DNA from 3 places in the Streptomyces sp. NPDC005794 genome. Region 3 is predicted to be linked to each of the others. Evidence: riboswitches for the same ligand, from Rfam matches in the RefSeq annotation. Region 3 holds a riboswitch; each other region holds the start of a gene.
What was found. A riboswitch is a leader RNA that binds a small molecule or an ion and turns the genes downstream of it on or off. The one in region 3 is predicted to bind cyclic di-AMP.
Positions count from the first base shown of each region.

Region 1: another riboswitch for cyclic di-AMP. It lies ahead of ACFYQ5_RS35775 (peptidoglycan DD-metalloendopeptidase family protein); the one in region 3 lies ahead of ACFYQ5_RS03275 (C40 family peptidase).
Region 2: another riboswitch for cyclic di-AMP. It lies ahead of ACFYQ5_RS29245 (M23 family metallopeptidase); the one in region 3 lies ahead of ACFYQ5_RS03275 (C40 family peptidase).

Region 1 covers NZ_JBIAIN010000042.1:1,199-9,534, reverse strand. Annotated here, with positions in the region: gene ACFYQ5_RS35775 (peptidoglycan DD-metalloendopeptidase family protein) at 88-993, opposite strand; cyclic di-AMP (ydaO/yuaA leader) riboswitch at 997-1,155, opposite strand; gene ACFYQ5_RS35770 (tyrosine-protein phosphatase) at 1,570-2,394, shown strand; gene ACFYQ5_RS35765 (DUF6126 family protein) at 2,404-2,577, opposite strand; gene ACFYQ5_RS35760 (helix-turn-helix domain-containing protein) at 2,656-3,276, opposite strand; gene ACFYQ5_RS35755 (aspartate aminotransferase family protein) at 3,343-4,737, opposite strand; partial or broken gene ACFYQ5_RS35750 (transketolase C-terminal domain-containing protein) at 4,734-5,474, opposite strand; gene hpnH (adenosyl-hopene transferase HpnH) at 5,664-6,683, opposite strand; gene ACFYQ5_RS35740 (1-hydroxy-2-methyl-2-butenyl 4-diphosphate reductase) at 6,690-7,352, opposite strand; gene shc (squalene--hopene cyclase) at 7,357-8,336, opposite strand, start outside.
Region 2 covers NZ_JBIAIN010000021.1:136,881-151,943, reverse strand. Annotated here, with positions in the region: partial or broken gene ACFYQ5_RS29280 (winged helix-turn-helix domain-containing protein) at 1-295, opposite strand, end outside; gene ACFYQ5_RS29275 (asparagine synthase-related protein) at 351-2,462, opposite strand; gene ACFYQ5_RS29270 (sporulation protein) at 3,397-4,917, shown strand; gene lhgO (L-2-hydroxyglutarate oxidase) at 5,079-6,335, shown strand; gene trmB (tRNA (guanosine(46)-N7)-methyltransferase TrmB) at 6,328-7,218, shown strand; gene ACFYQ5_RS29255 (PrsW family intramembrane metalloprotease) at 7,289-8,743, shown strand; gene ACFYQ5_RS29250 (aldo/keto reductase) at 8,748-9,692, opposite strand; gene ACFYQ5_RS29245 (M23 family metallopeptidase) at 9,835-10,875, opposite strand; cyclic di-AMP (ydaO/yuaA leader) riboswitch at 10,887-11,039, opposite strand; gene ACFYQ5_RS29240 (PP2C family protein-serine/threonine phosphatase) at 11,273-12,430, opposite strand; gene ACFYQ5_RS29235 (TipAS antibiotic-recognition domain-containing protein) at 12,564-12,761, opposite strand; tRNA gene ACFYQ5_RS29230 (tRNA-Met) at 12,893-12,966, opposite strand; gene ACFYQ5_RS29225 (FAD-binding oxidoreductase) at 13,402-14,787, shown strand; gene ACFYQ5_RS29220 (hypothetical protein) at 14,996-15,063, shown strand, end outside.
Region 3 covers NZ_JBIAIN010000002.1:138,188-144,841, reverse strand. Annotated here, with positions in the region: gene ACFYQ5_RS03285 (ATP-dependent Clp protease proteolytic subunit) at 1-460, shown strand, start outside; gene ACFYQ5_RS03280 (hypothetical protein) at 468-776, shown strand; cyclic di-AMP (ydaO/yuaA leader) riboswitch at 1,118-1,314, shown strand; gene ACFYQ5_RS03275 (C40 family peptidase) at 1,318-1,788, shown strand; partial or broken gene ACFYQ5_RS03270 (LysE family translocator) at 1,808-2,101, opposite strand; gene ACFYQ5_RS03265 (8-amino-7-oxononanoate synthase) at 2,107-3,255, opposite strand; gene bioB (biotin synthase BioB) at 3,400-4,563, shown strand; gene ACFYQ5_RS03255 (adenosylmethionine--8-amino-7-oxononanoate transaminase) at 4,556-5,860, shown strand; gene bioD (dethiobiotin synthase) at 5,862-6,548, shown strand; gene ACFYQ5_RS03245 (class I SAM-dependent methyltransferase) at 6,625-6,654, shown strand, end outside.

The DNA.
Region 1 (8,336 bases), on a different contig from region 3:
GTTTTTTTTTTTTTTGGGGGGGGTTTTGGGGGGGGGGGGGGGGCCCCGCCCCCCCCCCCCCCTCTCCCCACCCTCAGGTGGTGTGTCTCAGATGGAGACGCCGTGCGACCGCAGGTAGGCGATCGGGTCGACGTCCGAGCCGTAGCTCGGGCCGGTCCGGACCTCGAAGTGGAGGTGCGGGCCGGTGGAGTTGCCGGTGGAGCCCGAGAGGCCGAGCTGCTGGCCGCCGGTGACGGTCTGGCCGGCCGAGACCTCGAGCGAGGACAGGTGGGCGTACTGGGAGTACATGCCGTCGCTGTGCTGGATGACGACCTCGTTGCCGTACGAGCCGCCCCATCCGGCGGAGACCACGGTGCCCGGGCCGATGGACCGGACGCTGGTTCCGGAGGCCGCCTGGAAGTCGGAGCCCGTGTGGTAGCCGCTGGACCAGCTGGCGCCGGAGGCGCGGTACTGGGTGGTGACGTTGGGACTCTCGACGGGGGCGGCCCAGCCGGAGCTGTCGCTCTCCGACGCACCGGAGTCGGCGGTCTTCGCGGCCGTCTCCTCGGTGGCGGCGGCCGGCTTCTCGGCCGGAGCGGCGGCCTTGGGCGTCGACGGGGCGGCGGCCTCGGAGGGCGCGGACTCGGTGGACTTCTCGGCGGAGCCGGACGTCTTGGCGCCGAGAGTCAGCTTCATGCCCGGGAGGATCAGGCTCGGGTTCTCGCCGACGACATCGCGGTTGTCCTGGTACAGCTTCTGCCAGCCGCCCTTGACCTTCTTGTCGGCCGCGATCTTCGCCAGGTAGTCCCCGGAGACCACGGAGTAGGTCTTCGGGGAGCTCTTCGCCGCCGAGGCCGGGGCGCTCTGGGCGGCCGGAGCGGACTGCTCGGCGGCATGGGCGCCGGTGGCGCCGATCAGCGGGAGGGCGAGAACGGCGCCGCCGGTCCCTGCGGCAAGGACGCCTCGGGCGATCGGGCCGGACTTCACACGACGGTGCTTGCCTTTTGCGGGCATGGGAATTCCTCTCCGGCGCCTGCGAGGTGAGCTGTCGGGTTCGGACTGGAGATGCCCGGCCGCGCGGTGCGCGGCTTAACCCCGAGCCGTACCGGATCCCTCCGGCCGGCGGCCTACCTGGTTCCCCCGCTCCTGCCACACGTGAGTCGGTGCGGATTCCGGGCGGCGGCAGGATGAGGCGTTCCGTCCGGATTGACCGTGACCGTAAGCGAGCCGGGACGCGGCGAACAAGCCGTGTATTGCGAACCGGAATCCACGCTTCATTTCCGGCACGGAATTCCCGTCACACTCCGTGGATTACGGATCTTGGCTTTCCGCGCGGCGTCCGGAATACCCCTCGGGATCTTCACCACACACCGTCACGGATATGATTCCGCTCACCTGCGCCAGCCCATCTCCCGCACAAGCAGGGCATGTTCCGCTAAATACACCAATACGGACATGGCATGGACGGCGCCTCACCGGACGGGCCGATGCCACAGCACCACGGACGGTTGCCCGATGCGGCCATGTCGTATCGTCGCGGGCGTGCCCCGTCGGCGAGCGGCGCCGACGCCCGACACTCCAGGAGCCCTTGTGACGCAGCTGCCAGAGGTCCCGCCGGCCGGCCCCGACCCGACGGATGTGAACCTGACAGGTGTCCGCAACTTCCGTGACGTCGGCGGGCTCCCGACCACGGACGGCCGCACCGTCCGCTACGGGCGCCTCTACCGCAGCGGCCATCTCGCCCACGCCGACGAGGCCGACACCGCCTTCCTCGCCGGGCTCGGCCTGCACACGGTCTTCGACTTCCGCAACGCCGCCGACCACAAGCTCGACGGTCACGACGTGGAGCTGCCCGGCGTCCGGAATGTCAGCATTCCCCTCTCCGATCCCGCCGACGGCGCGGAGTTCTGGCGGCTGGTGCGCGACGGGAACATCCAGCAGCTCCGCTCGATCCTGGCCGACGGCAAGGGAACGGAGCGTATGGTCGCCTCGTACCGCTCGATCATCAGGGACCGCACCGCCGAGCACAGCCGCGTCCTGCACGCGCTGGCCGAGGACAGCGTGCCGGCCCTGATGCACTGTGCGGCGGGCAAGGACCGGGCGGGGCTGTCGATCGCGGTCTCGCTGCTCGCGGTCGGCGTCGAGAGGGAGGCCATCGAGGCCGACTACCTCAAGTCGAACGACGCGCACCGGCGCTACAGGGTGCGGCGCAGCGACACCTCGTCGGCAGGAATGTCCGACGAGGTGATGGAGCTGCTCAATCCGCTTTTCGGTGCGCACGCCGAATACCTCGACGCGGCGTTCGCCACGATCGAGGAGATATGGGGCAGCACGGACCGCTACCTCCTCGAAGGGCTGAAGATCAGCCACGAGACCCGCGCGAAACTGCGTGAGCGCCTCGTCGAGGGCGCGTGACGCCTGGGCTCAGCCCTTACCGGCCACGGTGAAGAGGAGGAAGAGGAAGGCCGCGATGACGTGTCCGGCCACCAGGTAGGCGAAGAGCCGGATCACGACACCGCGAGGCATCCGCCGCTCCTGGGCGTCCGCACTCTTCGGCCTGCGCGGGGTGAGCGGGTCGTAGTACTCCGAATCGGACATGACAGTCCTCTCTTCCGGCCGCACGGCCGGGGTGACGAAGGGACGCCCGGTAGGGACGCCGCGTGGGGGCGTGCGGGCTCAGAGCCGGTGGACCCCGTTGCCCAGGCACAGCTCGGCGGCCGGGCTCTGCAACAGCGTGTGGACGAAGAGCAGGCGCGCCCCGCCGGTGTCGAGTGCCGCGATCCGGTGCGGGGTCAGCGAGTCGAAGTGCGCGCTGTCCCCCGGATCGAGGTCGTGCACGGTCTCCCCGAGCACGACGCGCAGCCGGCCGTCGAGGACGTACAGCCACTCCTCCCCAGGGTGGACGCGTACGAGATCGCCCTCGGTCCCGTACGGGACGCGGACGCGCAGCGCCTGCATGGCACGGCCCGATCCGCCCGCCTGCCGGTAGAGCCAGCCACCGGCCCCGGCGCCTCCCGGCGTGCCGTCGAGCGGGCCTCCGCGGACGATCGCGTCACGTTCGGGCGGCATCTCGCCCAGGAGCTCGGATACGGTCGTACCGTAGACACGGGCAAGGCCGAGCAGCATCGGCAGCGAAGGCTGCCGCCGGCCCGTCTCGAGACGGGAGAGGTGAGCCGGGGAGAGCCCGGCCCGGCCGGCCGCGGCCTCCAGGGTGAGGCCACGATTACGGCGCAGGTCGCGCAGGCGTGGCGCGATCCCGGGGATCTCGTCGACCACCCCACCGTCAGGAGGATTCATACCTCCATTGGGCCAAAACCTTTCCTCCGAGGCAAATAATTTGCCTCAGAGGCAAAGTCGCGGTTCTCAGCGGTTGGCGACGGCCTGCTTCACCAGTGTTCTGCCGAAGTCCCACATCAGCCCGCCCCCACTGTGCGCGTCGTCCATGACGGCGGTGAAGGCGGTCACGAAGCGGTCGACCTCCGGTTCTCCGATGACCAGCGGCGGAATCAGCTTGATCACCTCCATGTGGTCACCGGAGACCTGGGTGAGGATCCGGTGCTTCTGCAGCAGCGGCACCACCACCATCTGCGCGAAGAGACCCTTGCGGGCCGCCTGCAGCATCGTCCAGCGGCTGCGCAGCTTGAGGGACGACGGGCGGCCGAACTCGATCCCGATCATCAGCCCGCGCCCGCGCACCTCGTGCAGCAGCTCGTAGCGGCCGACGAGCGCGGCGAGCCGTTCCCGCAGCAGATCACCGGTGCGACGGGCGTTCGCGACGGTCTCCTCCTGCTCCATCACGGCGAGGACGGCGAGGCCGGCCGCCATGGCCTGGGCGTTGGATCCGAAGCTGGCGGAATGGACGAGGACCCGGTCCATGGACGAGTAGACACGCTTGAAGATCCAGTCCTTGCCGAGCGTCGCGCCGACCGGGACGTACCCGCCCGAGAGCGCCTTGGCGACGCAGAGCAGATCGGGTTCGACGCCCTCCTCGTGCTGGTACGCGTAGAAGTCGCCGGTCCGTCCGAGCCCGGTCTGCACCTCGTCGGCGATGAGCACGGCCTTGTGCCGGTGCAGCAGCTCCTGTGCCTCCCGCAGGAAGCCGGGTGGTGAGGCGTGGACGCCCTTGCCCTGGATCGGCTCCACGACCAGCCCGGCCACATCACCGCGCTTCAGTTCGCGCCGCAGCGCGTCGAGGTCGCCGAGTGTGATGGCCGTGTCGGGCAGGAGGGGCGCGAAGCCCTCCCGGAAGCCCTTCTCGCCGTTGACGGAGAGCGAGCCGGTCGTCAGCCCGTGGAAGGCGTGGTCGCAGTAGAGGATCCGCGGCTTGCCGGTCGCGTACCGGGCGAACTTCAGGGCGGTCTCGACCGCCTCCGTGCCGCTGTTGCCGAAGAACACCCGGTCCAGGTGCGGGCTGTGCGCCAGCAGCTTCTCGGCCAGCAGCCCGGGCAGCGGCTGGCAGTCGAAGCGGGTGAGGTCCGCGAGCGAGGCGTCCAGGACGTCGTGGAGCGCCCGGCGTACGACGGGGTGGTGCCTGCCGAGCCCCATCACGCCGAAGCCGGCGAGCATGTCGAGGTAGTCGTTGCCCTCCGCGTCCCAGAAGTGCGCGCCCTCCGCCCGCTCGTAGACCTTGTCGAAACCGAGGGTGTGGAGCATCCGCGGCAGCTGGTGGTTGAGGTGCCGGGTGTGCAGCTCGTAGCGTTCGGCACCTCGTTCCGCGAGGAGCCGCGCCAGATCGAAGCCCGGCTGTTCGTCCTTCATGCCCCGTTCTCCTTCGGCGTGGTCCGCTTTCCCGCGTCAGCGCGGCGCTCCAGCGCCGCGCTGACGCGTCCGGCGATCTCCACCGGCGTGAGCCCGATCTCTGCGAGTACCTCACCGCGCCCGGCGTGCGCGAGAAACCTCTCGGGGATTCCGAACGTCCGCAGCGGTACGTCGACGCCGGCGTCCCGCAGCGCCTGTCCGACGGCCCAGCCGACTCCGCCCGCTCTGCTGTTGTCCTCGACGACCGCCACCAGCCCGTGCCGCGCGGCGAGCGCGGGCAGCTGCTCGTCGACCGGTTTGACCCACCGCGGGTCGACGACGGTGCAGCGGATTCCGGCTCCGGCGAGCAGGTCCGCGGCCCGCAGACAGAGCGGAGCGAGTACTCCTACGGCCACCAGCAGGACATCGGGGTCCGGTGCCCGGTGCAGGACGTCCATCCCGCCGACCGTCCCGATGGCAGGGACCGGCTCCCCCACCGACTCCTTGGGGAACCGGATCACCGTCGGCGCGTCGTCGACGTCGAGGGCCTCGCGCAGTTCCTCGCGCAGCCGGTCGGCGTCGCGCGGAGCGGCGATCCGGAGTCCCGGGACGACCTGGAGCACGGACATGTCCCACACGCCGTTGTGCGAGGGGCCGTCCACTCCGGTGACACCGGCCCGGTCCAGGACGAACGTCACCCCGCACCTGTGCAGGGCGACGTCCATCAGCACCTGGTCGAAGGCCCGGACGAGGAAGGTCCTGATCTCCTCGGCGAGTTCACCGAGTTCCGGTGGGCTCAGTGCCTTGAGATCCGGCGGCCCCTTGATGGATTCCAGCAGCGTCACGCCCGGGCCCCTCTCCCTGGTCCTGTTCTCGGCTCGCGGTCACGGCCGGAACCCCGGCGGGGTTCCGGCCTCCTCCTGCCCTCCGGACCCGCGCTCACGGCATCAGCGGTTCCCTCCGATGGTCTCCCGGGCCGCTCGCAGGGATTCCTTCAGGGATCCCATGGTGGCGAGCACCGCGGTGGGCTCGTACCCGCAGTGCGCCATGCAGTTGGCGCAGCGCGGGTCCTTGCCGCGGCCGTACTTGTCCCAGTCGGTGTCCTCGATGAGCTCCCGGTAGGTGGGGACGTACCCGTCGCTCATCAGGTAACAGGGCCGCTGCCAGCCGAAGAGCGAGTAGTTGGGGATCGCCCAGGCCGTGCAGGAGAAGTCGGCCTTGCCCTCCAGGAAGTCCAGGAAGAGCGGGGAGTGGTTGAGCCTCCAGCGGCTCCGGTTGCCGCCCGCGAAGGCCTTCTTGAACAGCTCGCGGGTCTGCTCGACACCCAGGAAGTGCTCCTGGTCGGGGGCCTTCTCGTAGGCGTAGGCGGGCGAGATCATCATCTCGTCGACCTTCATCTCGTCATTGAGGAAGTTGAGTACCTCGATGACCGTCTGCGGGGTGTCGGTGTTGAAGAAGGTCGAGTTGGTCGTCACGCGGAAACCACGTCGCTTGGCCTCCTTCATCGCCTCCACCGCTTCGTCGAAGACGCCTTCCTTGGCGACCGACTCGTCGTGCCGCTCCCGCAGCCCGTCGATGTGCACGGCGAAGGCGAAGTAGGGCGACGGGGTGAATTTGTCGAGCTTCTTGCGCATCAGCATGGCGTTGGTGCAGAGGAAGACGTACTTCCTCTTCGCCACCAGCTGGCGCACGATCTCGTCGATCTGCGGGTGCATCAGCGGCTCGCCGCCGGCGATGGAGACCATCGGGGCACCTGATTCCAGCACCGCCCCGACCGCCTGCGCGACCGGCATGCGCTGCTTGAGCACTCCGGCCGGGTGCTGGATCTTCCCGCAGCCCTCGCACGCCAGGTTGCAGGCGAACAAGGGCTCCAGCTCGACGATCAGCGGGAACTTCTCCCGCCTGCGGAGCTTCTGTTCGAAGAGATACGTCGCAACCTTGATGGACTGACGGAGCGGCATGGCCATCTGGGCTCACCTCCTGGGGAGCAGCAAAGAACGGTGCCATTCATGAAAAGCCGGAAGGACGGCACGGAGGACGCGGAATGCCGATATTCCACCGCGGACCGTGCCGATACGGACGAGCTCATGCTCTGGAGCATCCACGACCACCCGTACGGCGGCAACGGGGCGTGGCCCCGTCCGTACGGCGGTGCGGAGGGTGGCGGCGGACTCCATGTCCACCGCGATGGCACCGGTGGCCCGGAGCCCGGCCCGCTCCGGCCCCCGTACGACGTGTCCGGAGCCGTTCAGCGGACCGGTGTGGACCGTACGCCCCGGTACCGCCCTGACCAGTGCGTCGACCAGCAGGCCGGTGCCGGTGCAGGCCGTGGTGCCGCCGGCGTCCCGGGTCTCCTCGGCCACCACGAGATCACCCGGGTGCATGCCGGGTTCCAGCCCGGCGCAGAAGCCGGAGGCGATCACCGCGGTGCCGCCGGCCCCCTGCTGTCCCAGCGCGACCCGGACGGCGTTCTCCGCCGCCCGGGGGCCCATCCCCGACCTGATGATGCTCACCGGGCCGGGGCCCGGGACGCCGCCGCCACTCCGTCCGGTGCGGAGGGCGAAGCGCTCGATGCCGAGCGCGCAGGCGATGAGCAGCGGCGTGGTGGGACCGGGCGGCTCCTGTGCACCACCCATCGGCTCAGGCTCCCTTGCCGGTTCCGGCAGCGGTGGCGAAGGGGTCGCCGTACACGTACCGGCCGAGTGCGGTGAGGGGGAAGACCTGCCGGTACAGGTGGTAGTTGATGGAGAAGTCCCACGGGAAACCGGTCCCGGTGAAATGCGGCTCGTCCCAGGAGCCGTCGGCCTGCTGGGTCTCCGCCAGCCAGCCGACACCGCGCTCCACCGATCTGGTGTCCCGCTCGCCGGCGGCCAGGAGCGCGAGGAGCGCCCAGGCCGTCTGGGAGGCGGTCGAGCTGCCGTGGCCGATCCACTTCTCCTCACGGTAGGAGCGCAGGTCCTCGCCCCAGCCGCCGTCGTCGTTCTGGACGGACTTCAGCCAGTCGACGGCCCGCCGCACCGAGGGGTGGGCCGGGGGCAGCCCGGCCGCGATCAGCGCGGGCACCACGGAGCCCGTCCCGTAGATGTAGTTGACGCCCCACCGGCCGAACCAGGCGCCGCTCGGCTCCTGTTCGGCGAGCAGCCACTCGACGCCCCGGCGGGTGCGGGGGTGACGCGCCCAGCCTTCGATAGCCAGCATCTCCACCACATGTCCGGTGACATCGGCCGACGGCGGGTCGATGACCTCGCCGAAGTCGCAGAACGGCAGCCGGTTGGGGAACGGGCTGGTGTTGTCCGCGTCGAAGGCTCCCCAGGCACCGTTGCGCGACTGCATACCGAGGTTCCAGCGCACGCCGCGGTCGATGGCCGCCTCGACCCTCGCGGGGTCGGGGTGGCGGACACGGCGCAGCGCCAGGACGACTTCGGCGGTATCGTCGATATCCGGGTAGTTGTTGTTGTGGAACTCGAACGCCCAGCCACCCGGGGCCAGTTCGGGTTTGCGTACGGACCAGTCGCCGGGCCGCACGATCTCCTCGCCGAGCATCCAGTCGGCCGCTCTCACCAGCGCCGGATGGTCGGGGCTCACCCCCGCGTCGGCGAGGGCGATGGTGGCGAGACAGG
Region 2 (15,063 bases), on a different contig from region 3:
GTGCGGGTCGATGTCGTCGGGCCCGGCGGTGAGCCGGTAGCCGCCCGGGGTGCCCGACGACCGCCTCCCGGCCGAGGACGCGCCGCAGCCGGCCGACGAGGGCCTGGAGGGCGGCGGGGGCGTCCTGCGGAGAATCGTCGGTCCATACGTCGTCGATGAGCGCGACGACGGGTGCCGGGCGGCCCGCGCGCAGGGCGAGGGCCGCGAGCAGGGTGCGCAGCCGCGTGCCGCCGACGGGCAGTACCTCGCCGTGCTCGTCTCGCGCCTCGGTGACGCCCAGGATCAGGTACCGCACGCGGCCGTTGTGTCCCGGCGGGCGCGCGCCCGGCGGCGGGTGCGGCGGACCGCCCCTACGACTGCAGGGTGCGGCGGGCCGGGACGACGCCGCCGGCCACGGCTCGCTGCCTCGGTGCCGCCGTGCCCGTCCAGCAGGTGCCGCGGCGCGTGACCAGGCGGCGCAGCCAGAGCTCCGTGGACGCCAGCTCGGCCAGGCCGTCCAGCGGAAGGGGTTCGCCCTCGGAGGCCGCGCGCAGCGCCTTGCGTACGACGCGGGCCTCGATCAGGCCCGCGTCGGCGAGCAGCGGGGCGTCGAAGAGGGCGATCAGTTCCGGAAGGGCGGTACGCAGGCCGATGCGGCCTGCCGCGGTCGAGGTGGCCTGCGACGGGGCGCCCCAGCCGGGCGGCAGGTCGTGGATACCGGCGCCCGCGAGGACCCGGCGCAGGATCGCGGCACGGGCGCCCGGCTGGACGCGCAGCGATTCGGGGAGGGCTCGGGCCGCCCGTACGACCTGGTTGTCGAGGAAGGGGGCGTGCAGCCGCTGGCTGCGGATCTCCGCGGCCTGTTCCAGGATCCGCTGGTCGGCCGCGTGGCGGGCCAGTGCCGCGCGGGCCCTGGCCTCCCCCGGGCGCTGGACGGAGGCGGGCCGGATCGCCGCCTCCTGGAGGCGAACCGATACTACCGCGAGTGCCTCCCCGGTGAGCCAGCGCGCGGCCGGTCCGGGCCGGGACCAGGCGAGGGAGGCGAGCGAGGCGTCGGCCGGGGTGTCGAGGCCGGGGGCGGCACGGTTGGCGTCGGGCAGCAGGGACGCCGCCGCTTCGAGCCCGGTGCGGTACGACGTGCGGGCCAGCCGGCGAGCGGCCCGGTAGACGGCCAGCGGGACGAACAGGGAGCGGGCCGAGGGCCCTTCCGCCCTGGCGAGCGCGGCGACGGGCCGCAGGAGATGGCGTCTGCGCCGGTCCATGAGGAGGTCGGCCAGCCGCGCGGGGTGCGCGTCCAGGACCTGACGGGCACCGTGCCCGACGAAGTGGTCCGCGCTGCCCGCGGCCAGCCGGCGGCGGTGGCGCTCCGCGACGACGAGGGAGGGGGCGGGCTCGTCGGTGAGCGGGCCGCTCTCCAGCGACGCGTACGGCAGGGCCTCCTCGCCCGCCGCCACGACCACATGGTGCAGACGGGGGTTCGCGGCGATGATCCGGGCGCGCTCCAGTTCGTCCTCGCGGCCCTGTGTGGAGAGGTCGTTGAACGTGACGGCGAGGAGCCGTTCACCGGCCCCCGTCCCATGGCCCAGCACGGTGCCCGGAAGTCCGGGCAGCCCCGACGCCAGCAGGGCGAGCGTGGCGGAGGCACTGCCGCCGGAGAGGTCCGCGCCGATGCCGGGCACCGGTGCCCCACGGGCCGCACGGCGTTCGGCGGGCCCCATGCCGGGGACGGGCCCGGGGTCCGGCGGCAGGGTCTCCGGGGCGTGGCGCGGCGCCGTGAGCCGTGCGCGTACGGCTTCGACGAGCGCGTCCCGTACGCCTTCGACGGCGCTCACCGGGTCGGTCTGGGCGGCCGCCACGGCGAGCGAGGCCACCGCCTCGTACCCGGTGATCTCGCGCGAGCCCTCCCGCAGGATCAGCGCGTGCCCGGGCGGGATCCGCTTCACCCCCGCGTACGGAGTGCCGTCACCCAGCGCCTCCGGGGTCTCGGGGCAGGCCAGCAGCGCGGCGAGGTGGCCGATGTCCAGCTGCGCCTCGATGAGGTCGGCGAGCGGGAGGGCGGCGGTGGCGTACGCGGTGCCGTTGGCCCAGGGCGTGTGGAAGACGGGCCGGGCTCCGGCGAGGTCTCCGGCGACGGTGATGCGGCGGCCGATCTGTACGACGGCCGTGTAACTGCCGGGCCAGGCGGTGAGATGGCGCAGCGCTCCGCCACGGGCGGCGAGCAGCCCGACGCGCAGTTGTTCGTCGGTGGCCCCGCAGCAGCCGAGGACGGCGAGGCGGGTGGTGGGCGCCCCCTCGGGGGTCGCGACCGTGATGATGCGGATCTCGTCGGGGCGCCAGTCGCCGACGGCCCAGAGCGGATCCGGGTCCCCCCACAGGAGTTGGGAGCCCACCGGATGTACGGTGCGCCCCTCCCCGTGGTGGCCGACAGCACCCACGGTGCCGAAGCTCGCGGCGATACTGCTCCACCCCACCAACCAACGCATCGCCGCCTCCACAGGCTGTGGACGAACCGGCGCTCCAGGACACGGGGGACGCCGTCGCGGGACATGCTGCCACGACAACGGCACCCGGGAGGGGGTACGGGCGGCGCACACCGGATACGCATGCGCCCCTGGCAAAAGCATGGCCACGGCTCTGTGGATCGTCCGCAACGGAATTGGATCTTCCGGGAGTTGCGGGGATCGGCCCCGGAAGCGGGCCCCGCCTCGGCCGGTCCACGGAACCGACGTAATCCGGCCATAGCCGGACGGCTTCGCGACGCACGCTCCGACCGGCACTATTCGGCCATTCTCCGATCGCCGGCGGAACCGCGCGTTTCGCCTGTGGAAGCCCGCCGATGGATCTCCCACGCGGCCCTCCCCCGGGCGCGGGCACACTCCCGCAGTCCCTCGGCGCGGAAAGGCCCGCCGAAGTGCGGCGACGTGCGGGCCGGCACAACCCCCCGGTGCGCCGGCCCGCACACCGCCTTCTCCGAACCCCGCCCGTGCGGCGCACAGTCCGGGAGGTGTTCGCCACCTCCCGGACCGGTTCGCCGCCCGCGGGGATTGGGGCGGCGGTCTCCCCCAGCCCACTGTGTCCAGTTCAGCGGGCCGACCCACGCAGGACCATCGAAGCGCTTGCACAACGGCCGGACCAGAGCGCACGGCCGGGCGCACGGCCACACATCAGGAGCACGATGCCCACGCCCCGCGCGGCACCGACAACATTCCCGCCATACGGAGGTCTGCCCCTTAACGGTGGGGATGCGGCGAACTACGCTGGGTTTACCGATGTTCTCAGCAGGGCGGCATATTCCACGGGGCTCAGCCAAATGCGTGTGCAGCCGGAGTGCCGGGGACAGTACCTGGGGAGAACACGGTACGAATGCCGCGCGCCTGACGGTGACGCGGCGGCCGTCTGTGTGTCGAGGGGTGACGCATGTCCAGGGAACAACGCGGGCCGAACGAGAAGCTCGGCACGGTTCTCGCCCTCGCGGGAATCAGCAACGCCGGGCTCGCCCGGCGGGTCAACGACCTCGGAGCGCAGCGCGGTCTGACACTTCGTTACGACAAGACCTCGGTGGCCCGGTGGGTCGCCAAGGGCATGGTGCCGCAGGGCGCGGCGCCTCATCTCATCGCGGCGGCGATAGGGGCCAAACTCGGCCGTCCTGTCCCGCTGCACGAGATCGGGCTCGCCGACGCCGATCCGGCGCCCGAGGTCGGTCTGGCCTTCCCCCGAGACGTGGGCGAGGCGGTCCGGTCGGCGACGGATCTCTACCGGCTGGATCTGGCGGGCCGCCGGGGCGGCGGGGGGATCTGGCAGTCGCTGGCGGGTTCCTTCGCGGTGAGCGCCTATGCGACCCCCGCGTCCCGCTGGCTCATAACCCCGGCCGATCCGTCGGTCGCACGGGACCCGACGGCCGCCCAGGCCGCGATCCTCGGCACGGAGGGCGCACCCGGGGCGCAGGGCGGGGTGCCCGTCCAGCCCGGCCCGGACACGGCGGGCGGTGGCGGTAGTGGTGGCGGCGTCGACGGCCTGCTGCTGCGTGTCGGGCACAACGACGTGGCCAAGCTGCGCGAGGCCGCCCAGGACGCACGCCGGTGGGACTCCAAGTACGGCGGCGGCGACTGGCGTTCCTCCATGGTCCCGGAGTGCTTACGGGTCGACGCCGCACCGCTCCTCCTGGGCTCGTACAGCGACGAGGTGGGCCGGGCTCTCTTCGGCGCCTCCGCCGAGCTGACCAGGCTCGCCGGGTGGATGGCCTTCGACACCGGCCAGCAGGAGGCCGCCCAGCGCTACTACATCCAGGCGCTGCGCCTGGCCCGAGCCGCCGCCGACGTACCGCTCGGCGGCTACGTCCTGGCATCGATGTCACTCCAGGCGACCTACCGTGGCTTCGCCGACGAGGGCGTGGACCTGGCGCAGGCCGCGGTCGAACGCAATCGCGGGCTCGCCACCGCACGGACCATGAGCTTCTTCCGGCTCGTGGAGGCGCGCGCCCACGCCAAGGCCGGCGACGCACCGGCCGCGGGGGCCGCGCTCAGGGCCGCCGAGAGCTGGCTGGAGCGCTCCCGGGCCGGTGACTCCGACCCGGCGTGGCTCGGCTTCTACTCGTACGACAGGTTCGCCGCCGACGCCGCCGAGTGCTACCGCGACCTCAAGGCGCCCCGCCAGGTCCGGCGCTTCACCGAGCAGGCCCTGTCGAAACCCACCGACGAGTTCGTCCGCTCCCACGGGCTGCGGCTCGTGGTGTCCGCGGTCGCCGAGCTGGAGTCGGGCAATCTCGACGCGGCCTGCGCGGCGGGGACGCGTGCGGTGGAGGTCGCGGGCCGCATCTCCTCGGCGCGCACCACCGAGTACGTCCGCGACCTGCTGCACCGCCTGGAGCCGTACGGGGACGAGCCCCGCGTGGCCGAGCTGAGGGAACGAGCGCGTCCGCTCCTCGTCGCCCCGGGCTGACCCGAACGGCGGGACGTCGCGGACGGGACCCGGGGCGAAGGCCACCGGTACGCCCCGGTTTCGCCGGGTCCGGGTGCGGGGTATCCCGGCACGCACACGCTCTCCCTGGTTTGAGCCCGTTGTCAGTGGGTCAGTGCACTATCGGGGTGGGAGGTGGCGTGATGGTGACGCACGCGGCGTACGACTGCGATGTGCTGGTGATCGGTGGCGGGATCGTCGGTCTGTCGACCGCGTACGCGATCACGCGCACCGCGCCCGGCACCCGGGTCACGGTGCTGGAGAAGGAGTGGGGCCCGGCCCTGCATCAGACGGGGCGCAACAGCGGGGTGATCCACAGCGGTATCTACTACCCGCCGGGCTCGCTCAAGGCGCGCTACGCGGTGCGGGGCGCCGCCGAGCTGGTGGACTTCTGCGCGGAGCACGGCATCGCCCACGCGGTGACGGGCAAGCTGATCGTCGCGACCGACAGCGGCGAGCTGCCCAGGCTGCACGCCCTGGTGCAGCGCGGCCGGGCGCACGGCCTGCCGGTCCGGGAGCTCGGCCCCGCCCAGATCGCGGAGTACGAACCGCGGGTGCGCGGCCTCGCGGCGATCCGGGTCGGGACGACGGGGGTGTGCGACTTCACCGCGGTGGCCGTCAGGTTCGCCACCGAGGTGTGCGCCTCGGGCGGGCAGATCCGTTACGGCGCGGAGGTCGTCGCCGTCGACCGGCGCCCGTGGGGTGTGGCGGTGCGCACGGCCGACGGCCAGGTGGTCAGGGCCCGTGTGCTGGTCAACTGCGCGGGGCTGCACAGCGACCGGGTGGCGCGGCTCGCGGGCGACGCCCCGGGGGCACGCATCGTGCCGTTCCGCGGGGAGTACTACGAGCTGACCAGGCCGGAGCTGGTGCGCGGGCTGGTCTATCCGGTACCGGACCCCGCGTTCCCCTTCCTCGGGGTGCATCTGACCCGGGGCGTCGACGGCACGGTCCACGTCGGTCCGAACGCCGTGCCGGCGCTGGCCCGTGAGGGATACGGCCGGACGGTCGTCCACCCGCGCGAGCTGGCCGCCACCCTGGCCTGGCCCGGTTCCTGGCGGATCGCCCGGCGGCACTGGCGGTACGGGGCGGGCGAGGTGCACCGGTCCCTGTCGAAGAGCGCGTTCACCCGGGCCGTCCAGCGACTGCTGCCGGAGGTGACGGAGGCCGATCTGCGGCCCTCCCCCGCCGGGGTCAGGGCCCAGGCGGTCCTCCGGGACGGCACGCTGGTGGACGACTTCCTGATCCGGGACGCCCCGCACACCGTGCACGTGCTGAACGCCCCGTCTCCCGCGGCGACCGCTTCCCTGCCCATCGGGAGGGAGGTGGCGCGACGGGCCCTGCTGCGGGCCGGGGCGACGGGCTGGACGCCTCCCGCCGTAGAATCGGGTCATTGTGTCTGAGCCTGTGAACCCCACCCCAGAGACTCCCGGCCCCGCCCCGGAAACACCCGGCCCCGCCCCGGAGACTCCCGGCCCCGCCCTGGAAACACCCGGCCTCGCGGACGCGGACGACGCGGCAGCGAGGCGCGCCGCCTCCTTCGAGCGCCAGCGCAGGCTGCGCCAGGAGCCCCGCTTCCCCGGAGGCCCGGCCGCCGATCCGGCGGGCTCGCACCACGAGCGCCGGATCCGCAGCTTCCAGCCCCGCCGCAGCCGGGTGACCACCGGCCAGGAGGACGCCCTCCAGCGGTTGTGGCCCACCTGGGGCCTGGACATCGACGGCCGCGGCGTCCTCGATCTCCGCACGCTCTTCGACGGCCTCCCGGTGATCCTGGAGATCGGCTTCGGCATGGGCGAGGCGACGGCGCAGATGGCGGCCGACGACCCGACCACCGGAATCCTGGCCGTCGATGTGCACACCCCCGGGCAGGGCAATCTGCTCGGTCTCGCGGAACGGGCGGGGGTGTCCAACGTCCGTGTCGCCAACGGTGACGCGATCATCCTGCTCCGCGAGATGCTGGAGCCGGCCGCCCTGGACGGGCTCCGGGTGTACTTCCCCGACCCCTGGCCCAAGAAGCGGCACCACAAGCGGCGGCTGATCCAGCCGGAGTTCCTCGACCTGGTGGCGCAGCGGCTGAAGCCGGGCGCTGTCGTCCACTGCGCGACGGACTGGGAGCCGTACGCGGAGCAGATGCTGGAAGTCCTCACGGCACACCCCCTGTTCGAGAACACCCAGGCGGACGGCGGCTACGCGCCCCGGCCGCCGTTCCGGCCACTGACCCGCTTCGAGGGCCAGGGCCTGGACAAGGGGCACGTCGTGCACGACGTGCTGTTCACCCGTCTCTGACCGGCCACGCCCCGCCACCCCGCCCGACGCGGCATGGCCAGGTGTCAGTCCCCCTCGTTAGGGTCGTCGGGTGTACCAGGGGTTCGTGCAGCACCAGCAGCCGGACGTCCCGGTTCTCGAGGAGCAGCGGCTCGACGAGTTCCTGGGCGCCGTCCCGGAGCGAGGCCAGTGGCGTTACCGGCCCCGCATCGTCGGCATGGTCTGGCGCAGCAAGGCGTTCCGCGCCGGAGCGGTGATCACGGTGCTCGCACTCTGCGGCCTGGTGATCCTGGCCCTGGTGCGCCGGCAGACGGGGCCTGAGGGCTTCCTGGTGGGGCTGGGCCTGGCCGTACTGCCCGTGCCGCTGCTGATGGCGGCGTTCCGCTGGCTCGACCGGGTCGAGCCGGGTCCGTGGCGGAATCTGCTGTTCGCCTTCTCCTGGGGCGCGTGCGCCGCCGCGCTCGTGGCGATCATCGCCAACTCCTTCGCGACCCGGTGGATAGCGACGGCCACCGCGGACCCGGCGAGCGCCGACACCCTCGGAGCCACGGTCGTCGCCCCGGTCGTCGAGGAGACAGCGAAGGCCGCCGCGGTCCTGTTGATCTTCCTCTTCCGCAGACGGCAGTTCGGCGGGATCGTCGACGGCATCGTGGTCGCCGGATTCACCGCGACCGGCTTCGCCTTCACCGAGAACATCCTCTATCTGGGCAATGCCTTCGGCGAGGACCAGCAGCAGGGGACCACGGGCTTCGTCTCCGTGACGGCGGGGACGTTCTTCGTCCGCGTGGTGATGTCGCCGTTCGCGCACCCCCTGTTCACGGTGCTCTCCGGCATCGGCTTCGGCATCGCGGCGCTCGGCGGCGCGCGCCACCGGGTGCGCCGGATCGTCCTGCCGCTGCTCGGGCTCGTCCTCGCCATGGGCATGCACGCCCTGTGGAACGGCTCGTCGTCCTTCGGACCGTACGGCTTCTACGCGGTGTACGGCGCGTTCATGGTGCCGGCCTTCGGCCTGGTGACCTGGCTGGCGATCTGGTCGCGCCAGCGGGAGCTGCGCACCCTCTCCACCGAGCTGCCGGTGTACGCGGCGGCCGGCTGGCTGGCTCCCGCCGAGCCCCTCGCGCTGGCCTCGATGCGGGCACGGGGCATGGCCCGCGACATGGCCAGGCACTGGAACAGCCACCCGGACCGCGCCCGGGGCAGGGCCGCGGCCCGCGCCGTCGCTGAGTACGAGTCGTTCGCGACGTCCCTGGCCATGCTGCGCCGGAGGGCCCGCCACGACGGCCCGGGAGCGGACTTCGCCGTCCGCGAGCAGGAGTTGCTGCATCACCTCTGGCACCGCCGGGACATCGCGGGCCCGGCCCTGACCTACGCGGCCCACGCGACGGGCCGGCTGCGCGCCCACCGGCCGCCCTCGCCGCCCCCGTTCCCCCGGCAGTTCCCTCACGGCGGGCCGCCTCAGCAGCACCTCCCCGCACCGCACCGGCACTACGGCGGCTACAACCCGTACCTGGAGAACGGCGGCAGGCACCGCGCACCGCCGGGTTAGGACGTCAGGCGGATGCCTCGGTCAGCTCCGCCACCTGCTGCCCGGTCAGCTTCAGGTCACCGACCGCCACCAGCGCCGGCAGCTGTTCGACGGTACGCGCGGAGGCGATCGGCGCGGTCACGGTCGGCCGGGCGGCCAGCCAGGCGAGGGCGACCGTGGCGATCTCGGCGTCGTGCTCCTGGGCGATCCTGTCGAGCGCGGCGAGCACCTTGCGGCCGCGCTCGGTCTCCAGGTGCTTGCCCGCGCCCTCGGCCCGTGCGCTCTCGACGGCCGCCCCCGGCCGGTACTTGCCGGTGAGGAAGCCCGAGGCGAGCGCGAAGTAGGGGACCGCTGCGAGACCGGCACCGGCCGCCGTGTCCTGGAGCGCGCCCTCGTAGGTGTCGCGCGAGACGAGGTTGTAGTGCGGCTGCAGGGCGACGTAGCGGGCCAGGCCCTCGCGCTCGGAGAAGTCCAGCGAGGCCTGGAGCCGCTCGGGGCTGATGTTGGAGGCGGCGATCTCCCGCACCGTGCCGGCCTTCACCAACTGGTCGAGGGCGGTGATGATCTCCTCGACCGGGACGTTCTCGTCGTCGAAGTGCGTGTAGTAGAGGTCGATGTGGTCGGTGCCGAGACGGCGCAGCGACGCCTCGGCCGCCTCCTTGACGGTGGTGGGCGAGAGCCCCTTGTACGCGGGGTGGGCGCCGACCTTGGTGGCGATGACGACATCGTCGCGGCGGGCACGGGCCTTCAGCCACTTGCCGATGAGGGTCTCCGACTCACCGCCCTCGTTGCCCGGGGCCCAGGCCGAATAGGAGTCGGCCGTGTCGATGAAGTTGCCGCCGGCCGCCACGTACGCGTCGAGGACGGCGAAGGTCCGGTCCTCGTCGGCCGTCCAGCCGAAGACGTTGCCGCCGAGAGCGAGGGGGAAGACCTGAAGGCTCGAAGAACCGAGTGGGCGCAGAGTTGTCATACCCAAGAACAACCGGTCGCCGCAGGCGACTATTCCGGTTCACGGGACGGCGGCCGGAAGGCGGCGGGTTCCCGGCCCCGGTCGGACCGGCGGCCCTGACGTCGGGGGGTCGTGCGTCAGGGCCGCCGGGGTTCCGAGGGGATCAGATCGTGAGGCCCTTGCCGCGCAGCCAGCTCATCGGGTCGATGCCCGAGCCGTCCGCGGTGTGGATCTCCAGGTGCAGGTGTGCGCCGGTCACATTGCCGGTCGCGCCGACGCGGCCGATGGTCTCGCCGGTGGTGACCTTCTGGCCGGCGGTCACGCCCATCGAGGACTGGTGGCAGTACCAGACCTCGGTGCCGTCGTCGAGCTCCAGGACCGTGCGGTAGCCGTACGAACCGGAGTAGCCGGCCGACTTCACCGTGCCGCTGTGGACGGCCTTGACCGGGGTACCGGTCGGGGCCGCGAAGTCCAGCCCGGTGTGGTGGCCGGAGGACCACATCGAACCGGCCTGACCGAAGGTCGAGCTGATGTAGTACGAGGAGGTCGGGACGGCGTAGCTGGCGGCGAGCTTGGCGAGGCGCTCGGCCTCCGCCTTCTTCTTCGCCGCTTCCTCCGCCGCCTTCTTCTTCGCGGCGACCTCGGCCTCGGCGTCGCTCTGCTGCTTCGCGGCCTGGGCCGCGGCCGCCTCGAGCGCCGCCTGCTCCTCCGCGGCCTTCGCCTCGGCGTCGGCTCCGGCCTGCTGCTGCTCGGCCTGCTGGAGGATGCGGGCGCGCAGCGCCTCGCCGGCGTCGGTGGTGCCCTGCTCGGCCTCGGTGGCGGTGATGCCCGCAGTGGTGAGCGGGGAGGACGCGGCGACCGTCTCGTGGTCCGAGTCGGAGTCGCCGGACATGAACGCACCCACGCCGGGAAGGGACTTGGCGTCGGGGAGATTGTCCGCGATGGAATCGGGAAGAGAGATGGAGACCGGCGGCTTGCTCTGAGCGGTGGCCATGCCACCCGCTCCGACGGCCGCGATGACCCCGACGCCGAGGACGGTGGAGCTACGGGCGAGGCCGCGCTGCTTGGCTACGCGATGCCGGCCGCGTACGGGACGGATGGACTCCTCGGTGGGGTTCCATTCCTCCCACGTCCTGTCCTCATCACCGAGGCTTCCGGTCCTGAAGGATGACGGTGCCTCGGGGGCAGGCTGGTTGGACGCCACGTGGGCGCACTCCTTTCCTTCCTTCTCGCCTACCGGGTTAGCTGACGGGTTCGGAGCAGGAAGGTCTCCTACGGGCCCCTTCGTCTCTCACGAGACGCAGGTGTCCGATTCACCCCATGTAGGTGGTTCCCCGGTTCCCTTGCGGAATTCGGCGCTGCGCACGGTGCCGCCTCTTGCGACGACAGGTACAACCGCGCTGCGTTATCGAACGTTAATAGACACCCGGGTCCGATTCCAAGCTGTTCCCACAGTTCATTCGCCGCTGCGGCCTGGACTTTCGGGTGTCAATCGGGCGCAAACGGGCGACTTGAGTACCCCTCACCCATGCGGCAGTTTCTGACGGTGCGTCAAATGTTATGCGGAGCGGGGTCTTTCGACTACCGACGGTCGCGACCGGTCATTCACTGTCCCGCCGCACGATCTTCACCGTCGTCCGCCGCTCCTGCTGCCCCCGCGCGGGACGCCCGACCGCGAGGAGCGCCAGGTCGTCCGTCGACCGGCCGCCGGTGTGCAGCCGTACGTCGTCGGTGAGCGCGGACAGCAGTTCCTCGGGCCCCGGGAAGAGCCGGCCGCGCAGCCGGTCCGCCGGATCGTAGAAGGCACCCTTCGCGTCCCGCGCCTCGGAAAGCCCGTCGGTGAACGCCAGGAACATCGCACCGGCCGGCAGCGACCACTCGTCCGACCGGTCCGGCCACACGTCCAGCCCCATCCCGAGCGGCAGCGCGGGCACGGTCGGCGACACTACGTCCAGCGCCCCGTCCGCATGCAGCACGAGCGGCTCGGGATGACCGCGGTTGACGACCCGCATCGTGTCGGATCCGGCCGGGATCTCCGCGAGGACAGCGGTGACGAACCCCTCCATGGAGTCGAGCCCGCCCCGCCGCGAGTTCTCACGGGCCAGCGCCCGTTCCAGCCGCTGGACCACCCCCTCCAGCGACAGCTCCTGTTCCGCGGCCTCCCGGAACGCCCCGATCACGACGGCCACCGCCGCCACGGCGTCCAGCCCCTTGCCCCGTACGTCACCGAGGACCAGGCGCACCCCGTACGGAGTGTTCGCGACGGCGTACAGGTCGCCGCCGACGAACTCGTCCGCCTGCGCCGCCTCGTACCGCGCGGCGACCAGCAGCCCGCCGATCCGGTCCTCGGGCGTCGGGAGCACCGCGCGCATCGCCGTCTCCGCGATGACCCTGGCAGAGGCCAGTTGCTCGTTCCCGCGACGTACGACGCGGTTGATGACGAGGGAGAGCACGGCGACGGTGACCAGGGTCAGCAGGTCGGTGACCGGCACGACGTCGGTGAGCAGGCCGTCCCAGACGCGGATGGCGAGCACGACGAGGATCGAGATGACCGCGACCCGCACCGTGCCGGCCAGCGAGAAGAACGGGGCGGCGATCAGCGGGGCGGCCGCGAAGAGCGGGACGGCGGTGACCGCCGACGGCGTCACGAGATCGAGGATCACTCCGGCGCAGATCATCAGGGCGGGCAGCACGCGCACGAACTGACGGGCACGGGCGTTCCCGGCAGCCCTCCCTCGCCGTCCGTCCCGCTTCCCCACCTGTGCACTCCTGCCCGGTCCACCCACGGCTGCGGACGGTACCGCGCCCCACCCAGGCTGGCCGGAGCCGCGCCGAGCGGCGACTCGTCATCGGCCAAAGGGAGGAGTGCGCCGGAGCCCCGGCCGCAAAGGGTCAGTCGAAGAGCCGGTGCTGCGCGTAGATCGTCAGTGCATCCCGTACGAAGACGGCTGTTCCGTCTCCCCGCCGATCGTAGTTCCTTCCGAAGCGCGGATCGGCGACGTACATCTCGCCGGTGCCGGTCACATACGAACGGGTGACCTCCATGGTCGCCGAGAGCCACGCGCAGTGCCGTCGCGCGATGTCCCGCACCTTCGCCGCCGGCGCCGAAGCCGGCCGCCCTCGCCTCCCCGTAGTCCCGTGCGGCTCGGCGCGAGAAGACCGGATGACGGCATACGACAGAGGCCCGGATCCTCGAAAGGATCCGGGCCTCTGTCTTTTAGTAGCGGGGACAGGATTTGAACCTGCGACCTCTGGGTTATGAGCCCAGCGAGCTACCGAGCTGCTCCACCCCGCGCCGTTGTGATTGCAACTCTACGCCATCCGGGAGGGTGCTCCGACCACATGGGGCGGCCGCACCCCACCACCCCTCGCCACCGGGGGACCTCCCGGCCCGACGCAATGCGCCAACAGAGCCTGTACACCGCGTAGTTGCCAAGAACAGTGGCGCCCCCAAGGGTGTTTCCGCACCCCTCGATCCTGCGTATCGCCGGTGCGGAGGGCCAAGGGGCGCGGCAGCCGGCTCAGGAGAACGCCTCAGCCCACCGCAGGGACGGCGCTCCGCGATTGCGCCGTATCCGGAGCAGCGGGACGCTGGAGGGACAAGCCTTTCGGTGTTCGGTCCCGTCTGCCCGGCATCCTTCGGGTGCCGGTGTCGGCTGCCCAGCAGCCTCACCCGATGCGGGGGGGGGTGGCCAGGGGAGGCCGGGCGCACGCGCGTCAGGAGATGGTCATGGACGGCGCCCTGCTCGAAACGATGAGAACCGCTCTGCGCGGCCCGGTCATCGGCCCGGACGACCCGGGGTACGGCCGGGCCCGCACGGTCTACAACGCCATGATCGACAAGAGGCCGGCGGCCGTGGTCGAGTGCCGCGACTCGGCGGACGTCATGGCGGCCGTCGACTTCGTCCGCGAACACGGCCTGGACGTGGCCGTCCGGGGCGGCGGGCACAGCGGCCCCGGACTCGGCCTCAGCGACGACGCCGTCACGATCGACCTCTCGCCCATGCGCGGCGTGCGGGTCGACCCGGCCACCCAGACCGCTCAGGCCGACGGCGGGGCGACGCTGGGCGATTTCGACCACGCCACCCACGCGTTCGGCCTCGCCACCCCGGCGGGGATCATGTCCACGACCGGCATCGGCGGTCTCACCCTCGGCGGCGGTCACGGCTACCTCACCCGCAAGTACGGCCTCTCGGTGGACAATCTGGTCTCCGCGGACGTGGTCCTGGCCGACGGCAGCTTCGTCGCCACGAACCCGAGCGAGCACCCGGACCTGTTCTGGGCGCTGCGCGGCGGCGGCGGAAACTTCGGCATCGTCACGTCGTTCGACTTCGAGCTGCACCCCGTGGACACGGTGGGGGTCGCCATCACCGTGTGGCCCCTGGAACTCCTCCACGACGTCATGCGCTGGTACCGCGACTTCCTGCCGCAGGCGCCGGACGACCTGTACGGCTTCTTCGCCTCGCTGACCGTCCCGCCCGGTCCGCCCTTCCCCGAGGAGATCCACGGGCGGAAGATGTGCGGTGTCGTCTGGTCCTCGACGGCGGACCCCGAAGCCCTGGGCGAGACCCTCGCCGTGGTGAACGAGCCGGGGACGCCCGCCTTCCACTTCACCGCGCCGATGCCCTACCCCGCCCTGCAGTCCATGTTCGACACCCTGCTGCCGACCGGTCTGCAGTGGTACTGGCGCGGCGACTTCTTCGACCGGATCACGGACGACGCCATCGACGTGCACGCCTCCTTCGCGGAGAAGCTCCCCAGCGGCCTGTCGACCATGCACCTGTACCCGGTCGACGGGGCCGCGGGCCGTGTCGGTCCCGACGACACGGCCTGGGCCTACCGCGACGCGCTCTGGTCCGGTGTCATCGCCGGCATCGACCCCGAACCGGCCCACGCGGCGGCACTGCGGGAGTGGGCCGTCGGTTACTGGGACGCGCTGCACCCGCACTCCATGGGCGGCGGCTACGTGAACTTCCTCGGTACCGGCGAGTCCCAGGACCGCGTCCGGGCGACCTACCGCGGTCATTACGACCGGCTCGCGGAGGCCAAGCGGGCCTACGACCCGCACAACCTCTTCCACGCAAACCAGAACATCGAGCCCGCACCGCCGCACTGACCGTCACGCCTGGCTCGCAATACCGGTGGAAAGCCGTGCTGGGAGGGTTACAGTCTGCATGCACCGCATGATGATTCCGGACGCCCCCGGAGCGGCGCGGCACCGGTAGCGGCACCTCGTAGCCCTACCGGTCGGGACCAGTCCGGGATGAACCGCAGCGACTCGGTCACAGGGCTCTCACCGCACACCTACGTACAGGACACCTGAGATGACCGACATGCCTGCCCGCACGACCCAGCGGCACTCCGACGGCGCGTCCGCGACCGCGACCGCCGA
Region 3 (6,654 bases):
CGCGGACCCCGACCGGCCGCTGTCGCTCTACATCAACTCACCCGGTGGCTCCTTCAACGCCATGACGGCGATCTACGACACCATGCACTTCCTCGCCTGCGAGGTGGAGACCTTCTGTCTCGGTCAGGCGGGTTCCAGTGCCGCGGTACTGCTCGCGGCCGGCGCGCCCGGACGCCGACATGCCCTGCCGGGCGCCCGGGTAGTCATTCAGCAACCCGCTCTGGACGAGCCGGTGCAGGGGCAGCCCTCCGATCTCGAGATCCAGGCCCGTGAGTTGGAGCGCGAGCGCGAGCTGCTCACGGCCATGCTGGCCCGTCACACGGGGCGCTCCACGCGGGAGATCAGCGCCGACATCGAACGGGACACCATCCTCGACGCCCCGGCCGCCCTGGCGTTCGGGCTGGTGGACCATGTCGTGGAGAACCGCACGCCGTCCCAGCCACCGCATCCCGCGAGGTGAACGCCCCATGCTCTCGCCCCAGTTCCCGCCACTTCCCGCGCTGACCCGCGCCGAGGCCGAGTTCATCGACCGCTACCTGGAGGCACTCGACCAGCTCGGCCGCATCAACCCCGCACGCGGCAGCGACACGTACGGGGCACTCCGGGCGGCCCAGGCTCTCGCGTCCCGGGCCGTCGCACTCCGCGACGCGCTCGTGTTGATGCACGAGCGGGGTGAGTCGCAGATCCACGCGGACACCCTGGCCAGGGCACTTCGACTGCTGGACGGAGAGCGTCGCGCCGGGCGGGTCGCCGTGCCTCCCGCACCGTCGAGTTGAGCGCGTCCACTGCCCGACTCGGGCTGCCGGTGCGGTTTTCGACGCCCCTTCACGACACGCCCGACAGGCCGATGAGTTTTCCTCGCTCGTTCGGCGTAGAAGCTCCCCCTGTCGAGGGACAGCCCAACTTGCGCACCGAGCGCGGACACTGAACGGAATGCATCGTTCCGCCCCTGGTACACGGCTGGTCCGGTGCAGCCGTCACGGCTCGGAGCCGGCCGCGTCCACCCGATCGGATCAGTCGTGACGACTCTCACATATGCCTACGTCAGCGAGGAAATCCGGCAGGTCGTGAGTAAAGATCCCTGGGACGACAAGCCCCCGCCACCACGGCGGGGCGGTCCGGGCGGACGCCGAGTCCTGCCGCTGCCCGGATGCCTGGTCGACAGGAATGGATCGGCAGGAGTGGAGGACCCGAGCACAACGGGCCGACCGGATATCCGGGCGGCCCTCGGGGTGAAGCCGCTTCGCGCGGCCGGGCAACTTCGCCAGCCCGAACCCGACAGGTCATCCTTCACAGGCGGCTGACGAAGGGTTGCGCATGACTGCGCAGGTTCATGTCCGCTCACTGTTCGCCCGGGCCGGCACGGCCTCGGTTCTGACATTCGCCGTAGGAACCACCATGCTGGCCCCGGGGTTCGTGAACGACGCCGAGGCCGCCGTCCATTCGACGAAGGCCCTCAAGATCGCAGCCTCGAAGAAGGGCGCTCCCTACAGCTGGGGCGCCACCGGCCCCCATCGGTTCGACTGCTCCGGGCTCACGCTCTACGCGTTCAAGAAGGCCGGCAAGAAACTCCCCCGCACGGCTCAGCAGCAGTACAACACGACCCGCCATATCTCCAGGTCGCAGCGGCAACGCGGCGACCTGGTCTTTTTCCACGCGGGCCGCAGTGTGTACCACGTCGGCATCTACGCCGGCAGTGGGAAGGTCTGGCACTCACCGAAGACCGGCGCCGTGGTCCGGCTGGAGAAGATCTGGTCCGGCAGCGTCTGGTACGGGAGGGTCCGCTGACAGCCTTCGTCGCCTGATCTCAGTGCAGGAGGGGCCCGGTCACCAGGAGGAGTCCCAGCGCGGTGAGCGCCGTGCCGCTGCCGCCCTCGATCGCACGGGCGGTACGCGGCCGGCGCAGCCACCGGCCCAGGCGGTCCACCAGCAGGGCCACGGCCGGGAACCAGACGAGGGCGAGCAGGACGACCAGCGACGCCAGCAGCAGCGTCCTGGGCAGAGGCGGCCTGCCGTCGGGGACGAACTGGGGCAGCAGGCTGAGGAAGAGCACGGGCGCCTTGGGGTTGAGGGCGTTGGTGAGGAAGCCCTGGCGCAGTGAGCAGGTCAGCTGACCGGCAGGGGCGCCGTCGCGAGGACCGTACGCACAGCTGTGGAGATCTGCTCCTGCGTCAGGTCCGCCCGGGCGGTCAGTCGCAGCCTGGAGATCCCGTCCGGCACCGACGGCGGCCGGAAGCACCCCACGGCGAGACCCGCCGCACGGCAGTCGGCGGCCCAGCGCACCGCCGACTCCGCCGAGGGCGCGCGGACCGACACGACGGCGGCGTCCGGCCGTACCGCGGTCAGTCCGGCCGCCGTCAGCCGGCCGTGCAGTTCCACGGCGACGGCCCCGGCCCTCGCCGCGCGTCCGGGTTCGCGGCGCAGCAGACGCAGGGCCCCCAGGGCCGCACCGACGGCGGCCGGGGCGAGACCGGTGTCGAAGATGAACGTACGGGCCGTGTTGACCAGGTGGCTGATGACCCGGGCGGGGCCAAGCACCGCTCCGCCCTGACTGCCGAGCGACTTGGAGAGGGTGAGGGTGGCGACGACGCCTTCGCCGCCCGCGAGTCCTGCGGCCTCGAGCGCGCCGCGTCCGCCCGTGCCCAGGACGCCCAGCCCATGGGCGTCGTCCACGAGGAGGGCTGCGCCCGCGTCGCGGCAGACGTCGGCGAGTGCGGCCAGCGGGGCGGCGTCGCCGTCCACCGAGAAGACGGAGTCGGTCACGGCAAGCGCCCGTCCGTCGTGCGTGTGGAGCACCTTGCACACGGCCTCGGGATCCGCGTGCGGCGCGACGGTGACGGCGGCCCGGGAGAGCCTGCAGCCGTCGACGATCGAGGCGTGGTTGCCGGCGTCGGACACGATCAGCGAGTCGTGTCCGGTGAGCGCCGTGAGTGCGGCGAGGTTGGCCGCGTAGCCGGAGGAGAACACCAGGGCGGCTTCGAAACCACAGAAAGCGGCGAGTTCGCGTTCGAGTTCCGCGTGCAGTGCGGTGGATCCGGTGACGAGCCGCGAGCCGGTGGCCCCCGCGCCCCATGTCCGTGCCGCCTCGGCCGCGGCTGCGGTGACCTCCGGGTTGCGGCTCAGCCCCAGGTAGTCGTTGCTCGCGAGGTCCAGCAGTTCCGTCGCGGCGGGCCGGGAGCGCAGCGTCCGGACGAGTCCGGCGTCGGTACGGCGCCGGGCCTCGTCGTCGATCCAGTCGAACGGGGCGTAGGACATGGGCGGGTCCCTTTTTGTAGGCAGCTCACAGACCCTAACCGGGCGCGCAACAGGCCAGGGTGTGGCAATACACACAGCATCGACCGACTCTGCTGTCCGGTTCCTCCTTGGCCGATGACGGTGCCGTACGTCAGGATCAAGGCCATGGACCTGCTGAACACGCTGGTGGAAAAGGGGCTGCGGCGCGAACTGCCGACCCGTGACGAAGCGCTCGCCGTGCTGGCGACCTCCGACGACGAACTGCTCGATGTGGTGGCCGCGGCCGGAAAGGTGCGCCGCCAGTGGTTCGGCCGGCGCGTCAAGCTCAACTATCTGGTGAACCTGAAGTCGGGTCTCTGCCCCGAGGACTGCTCGTACTGCTCGCAGCGGCTCGGCTCCAAGGCGGAGATCCTCAAGTACACCTGGCTGAAACCGGACGAGGCGAAGAAGGCCGCCGCCGCGGGGGTGGCCGGCGGTGCCAAGCGGGTGTGTCTGGTGGCCAGCGGCCGGGGACCGACCGACCGCGACGTCGACCGGGTGTCGCAGACGATCGAGGCCATCAAGGAGCAGCACGAGGACGTCGAGGTGTGTGCCTGCCTCGGTCTGCTCTCGGAGGGCCAGGCCGACCGTCTGAGGTCGGCGGGCGCCGACGCGTACAACCACAACCTCAACACCTCGGAGGGGACGTACGGGGACATCACGACCACGCACACGTACGCAGACCGGGTGGACACCGTGCAGCAGGCCCAGGCCGCCGGGCTCTCGGCGTGCTCCGGTCTGATCGCGGGCATGGGCGAGACCGACGCCGACCTGGTGGACGTGGTCTTCTCGCTGCGCGAGCTGGATCCGGACTCGGTGCCGGTGAACTTCCTGATTCCCATGGAGGGGACCCCGCTCGCGAAGGACTGGCACCTCACGCCGCAGCGGTGCCTGCGCATCCTGGCGATGGTCAGGTTCGTGTGCCCGGATGTCGAGGTCCGGCTCGCGGGCGGCCGTGAGGTCCATCTGCGTTCGATGCAGCCGCTCGCCCTGAACCTCGTCAACTCCATCTTCCTGGGTGACTATCTGACCAGTGAGGGCCAGTCCGGACAGACCGACCTCGACATGATCGCCGACGCGGGTTTCGAGGTGGAGGGAGCCGCCACGACGACGCTCCCCGAGCACCGTGCGCCGGCGGCCGGCGGCTGCGGCTCGCACGAGGGCGGCTGCGCTCCGTGCGGCGACACCGCCGAGGCCGCGCCGGAGCCGGCCGGCGCGCTGACAGCGCGTACGGATCTGGTGGCGGTACGCCGTCGCGGCGCCGGGACGGATCTCGCGCCCAATGCCTGATCCGCTCCGCCCCGCAGAACTCCGCGCCCTGGACCGGGCCCACGTCTGGCACCCCTACGGCCCGATGCCGGGCCGGCAGGAGCCGCTGGTCGTCGAGTCCGCGTCGGGGGTGCGTCTCCGGCTCGCCGAACCCGCTCAGGGTCAGCGCGAGTTGGTGGACGGAATGTCCTCCTGGTGGTCGGCGGTCCACGGCTACAACCATCCGGTGCTCAACGAGGCCGCTCGCGGCCAGCTGGACCGGATGAGCCACGTGATGTTCGGCGGGCTCACGCACGAGCCCGCCGTCCGGCTGGCGACCCGGCTGGTGGAGATCACTCCCGGTCCGCTGCAGCACGTCTTTCTCGCGGATTCGGGGTCGGTCTCCGTCGAGGTCGCGGTGAAGATGTGCCTGCAGTACTGGCGTTCGGCGGGGCGGCCGGCCAAGCACCGGCTGCTGACCTGGCGCGGCGGCTACCACGGGGACACCTGGCAGCCGATGTCGGTGTGCGACCCCGAGGGCGGGATGCACGAGCTGTGGTCGGGTTCCCTCCCTCGGCAGATCTTCGCGGACGCCCCTCCGGACGGCTTCGACGCCGAGCCGGACGAGGGCTACGCCAGGCATCTGCGCGAGCTGATAGCCGCCCATGCCGACGAGTTGGCAGCGGTGATCGTGGAGCCCGTGGTGCAGGGGGCGGGCGGGATGCGCTTCCACTCCCCCGCGTATCTGCGGGTGCTCCGCGAGGCGTGCGACGCCAACGACGTGCTGCTGGTGTTCGACGAGATCGCGACGGGGTTCGGCCGTACCGGGCAGTTGTTCGCGGCAGGGCACGCCGGGGTGTCACCGGATGTCATGTGCGTCGGCAAGGCGCTGACCGGCGGCTATCTGACGCTGGCTGCGACGCTGTGCACCTCGGAGGTGGCGCAGGGCATCTCGAGCGGGGACGTGCCGGTACTGGCGCACGGGCCGACGTTCATGGGCAATCCGCTCGCCTCGGCGGTGGCCTGCGCGTCCGTCGATCTGCTGCTGGGCCAGGACTGGGCGCTGGAGGTCGAGCGGATCGGTACGGGGCTGCGACAGGGGCTGACCGAGGCCGCCGGTGTGCCGGGCGTACGGGACGTCCGGGTGCTGGGCGCGATCGGCGTCGTGCAGCTCGATCACGAGGTGGACATGGCGGCCGCCACCCGGGCCGCGGTCCGCGAGGGCGTGTGGCTGCGTCCGTTCCGCGATCTCGTGTACACGATGCCGCCCTATGTGACCGGTGACGACGATGTGGCACGGATCTGCCGGGCCGTGTGCGCCGCGGCGAGGGAGGGCTGAGATGACGATCCTCGTGGTGACCGGTACGGGCACCGAGATCGGCAAGACGATCGTGACCGCGGCGGTGGCGGCCGCCTTCCGTGACCTCCGCGTCGCGGTCCTCAAGCCCGCCCAGACGGGTCTCGCCCCGGGTGAACCGGGGGACGCCGCCGAGGTGGCGCGACTGGCCGGCGCCCATGTGACAGCGGTCGAACTGGCCCGTTTCCCGGAACCGCTGGCGCCCGAGACAGCGGCACGCCGCGCCGGTCTCGCGCCCGTACGTCCGTACGAGATCGCCGAGGCCGCCCAGAAGCTGGCGACGGAGCACGACCTGGTCCTGGTCGAGGGCGCCGGCGGGCTGCTCGTCCGTTACGACGAGCAGGGGGCCACGCTCGCGGACGCCGCGCGGCTGATCGCGGCGCCCGTGCTGGTGGTGGCGCCCGCGGGCCTGGGGACCCTCAACGTCACCGCGCTGACGACGGAGGCGCTGCGGACGCGAGGACTCGCGTGCCCGGGAGTGGTGGTGGGGAGCATGCCCGGCGAACCTGATCTGGCGTCGCGGTGCAACATCGACGACCTGCCGGTCGCGGCGGGCGCCCCCCTGCTCGGCGCGGTGCCGGCCGGGGCGGGGGCCCTGGAACCGGCAGACTTCCGGGCGCGGGCGGCGAGTTGGCTGGCACCTGAGCTGGGCGGGAATCGTCCTGCCTGATGAGGGGCTGAGCAGGTCCGTACGGGGGAGAATTCAAGGGGAGCCGTATCCACGTGCCCTCCGAGGAGGCCCGATCATGCGACGGCGCAGCACACCTGTCCCCCGG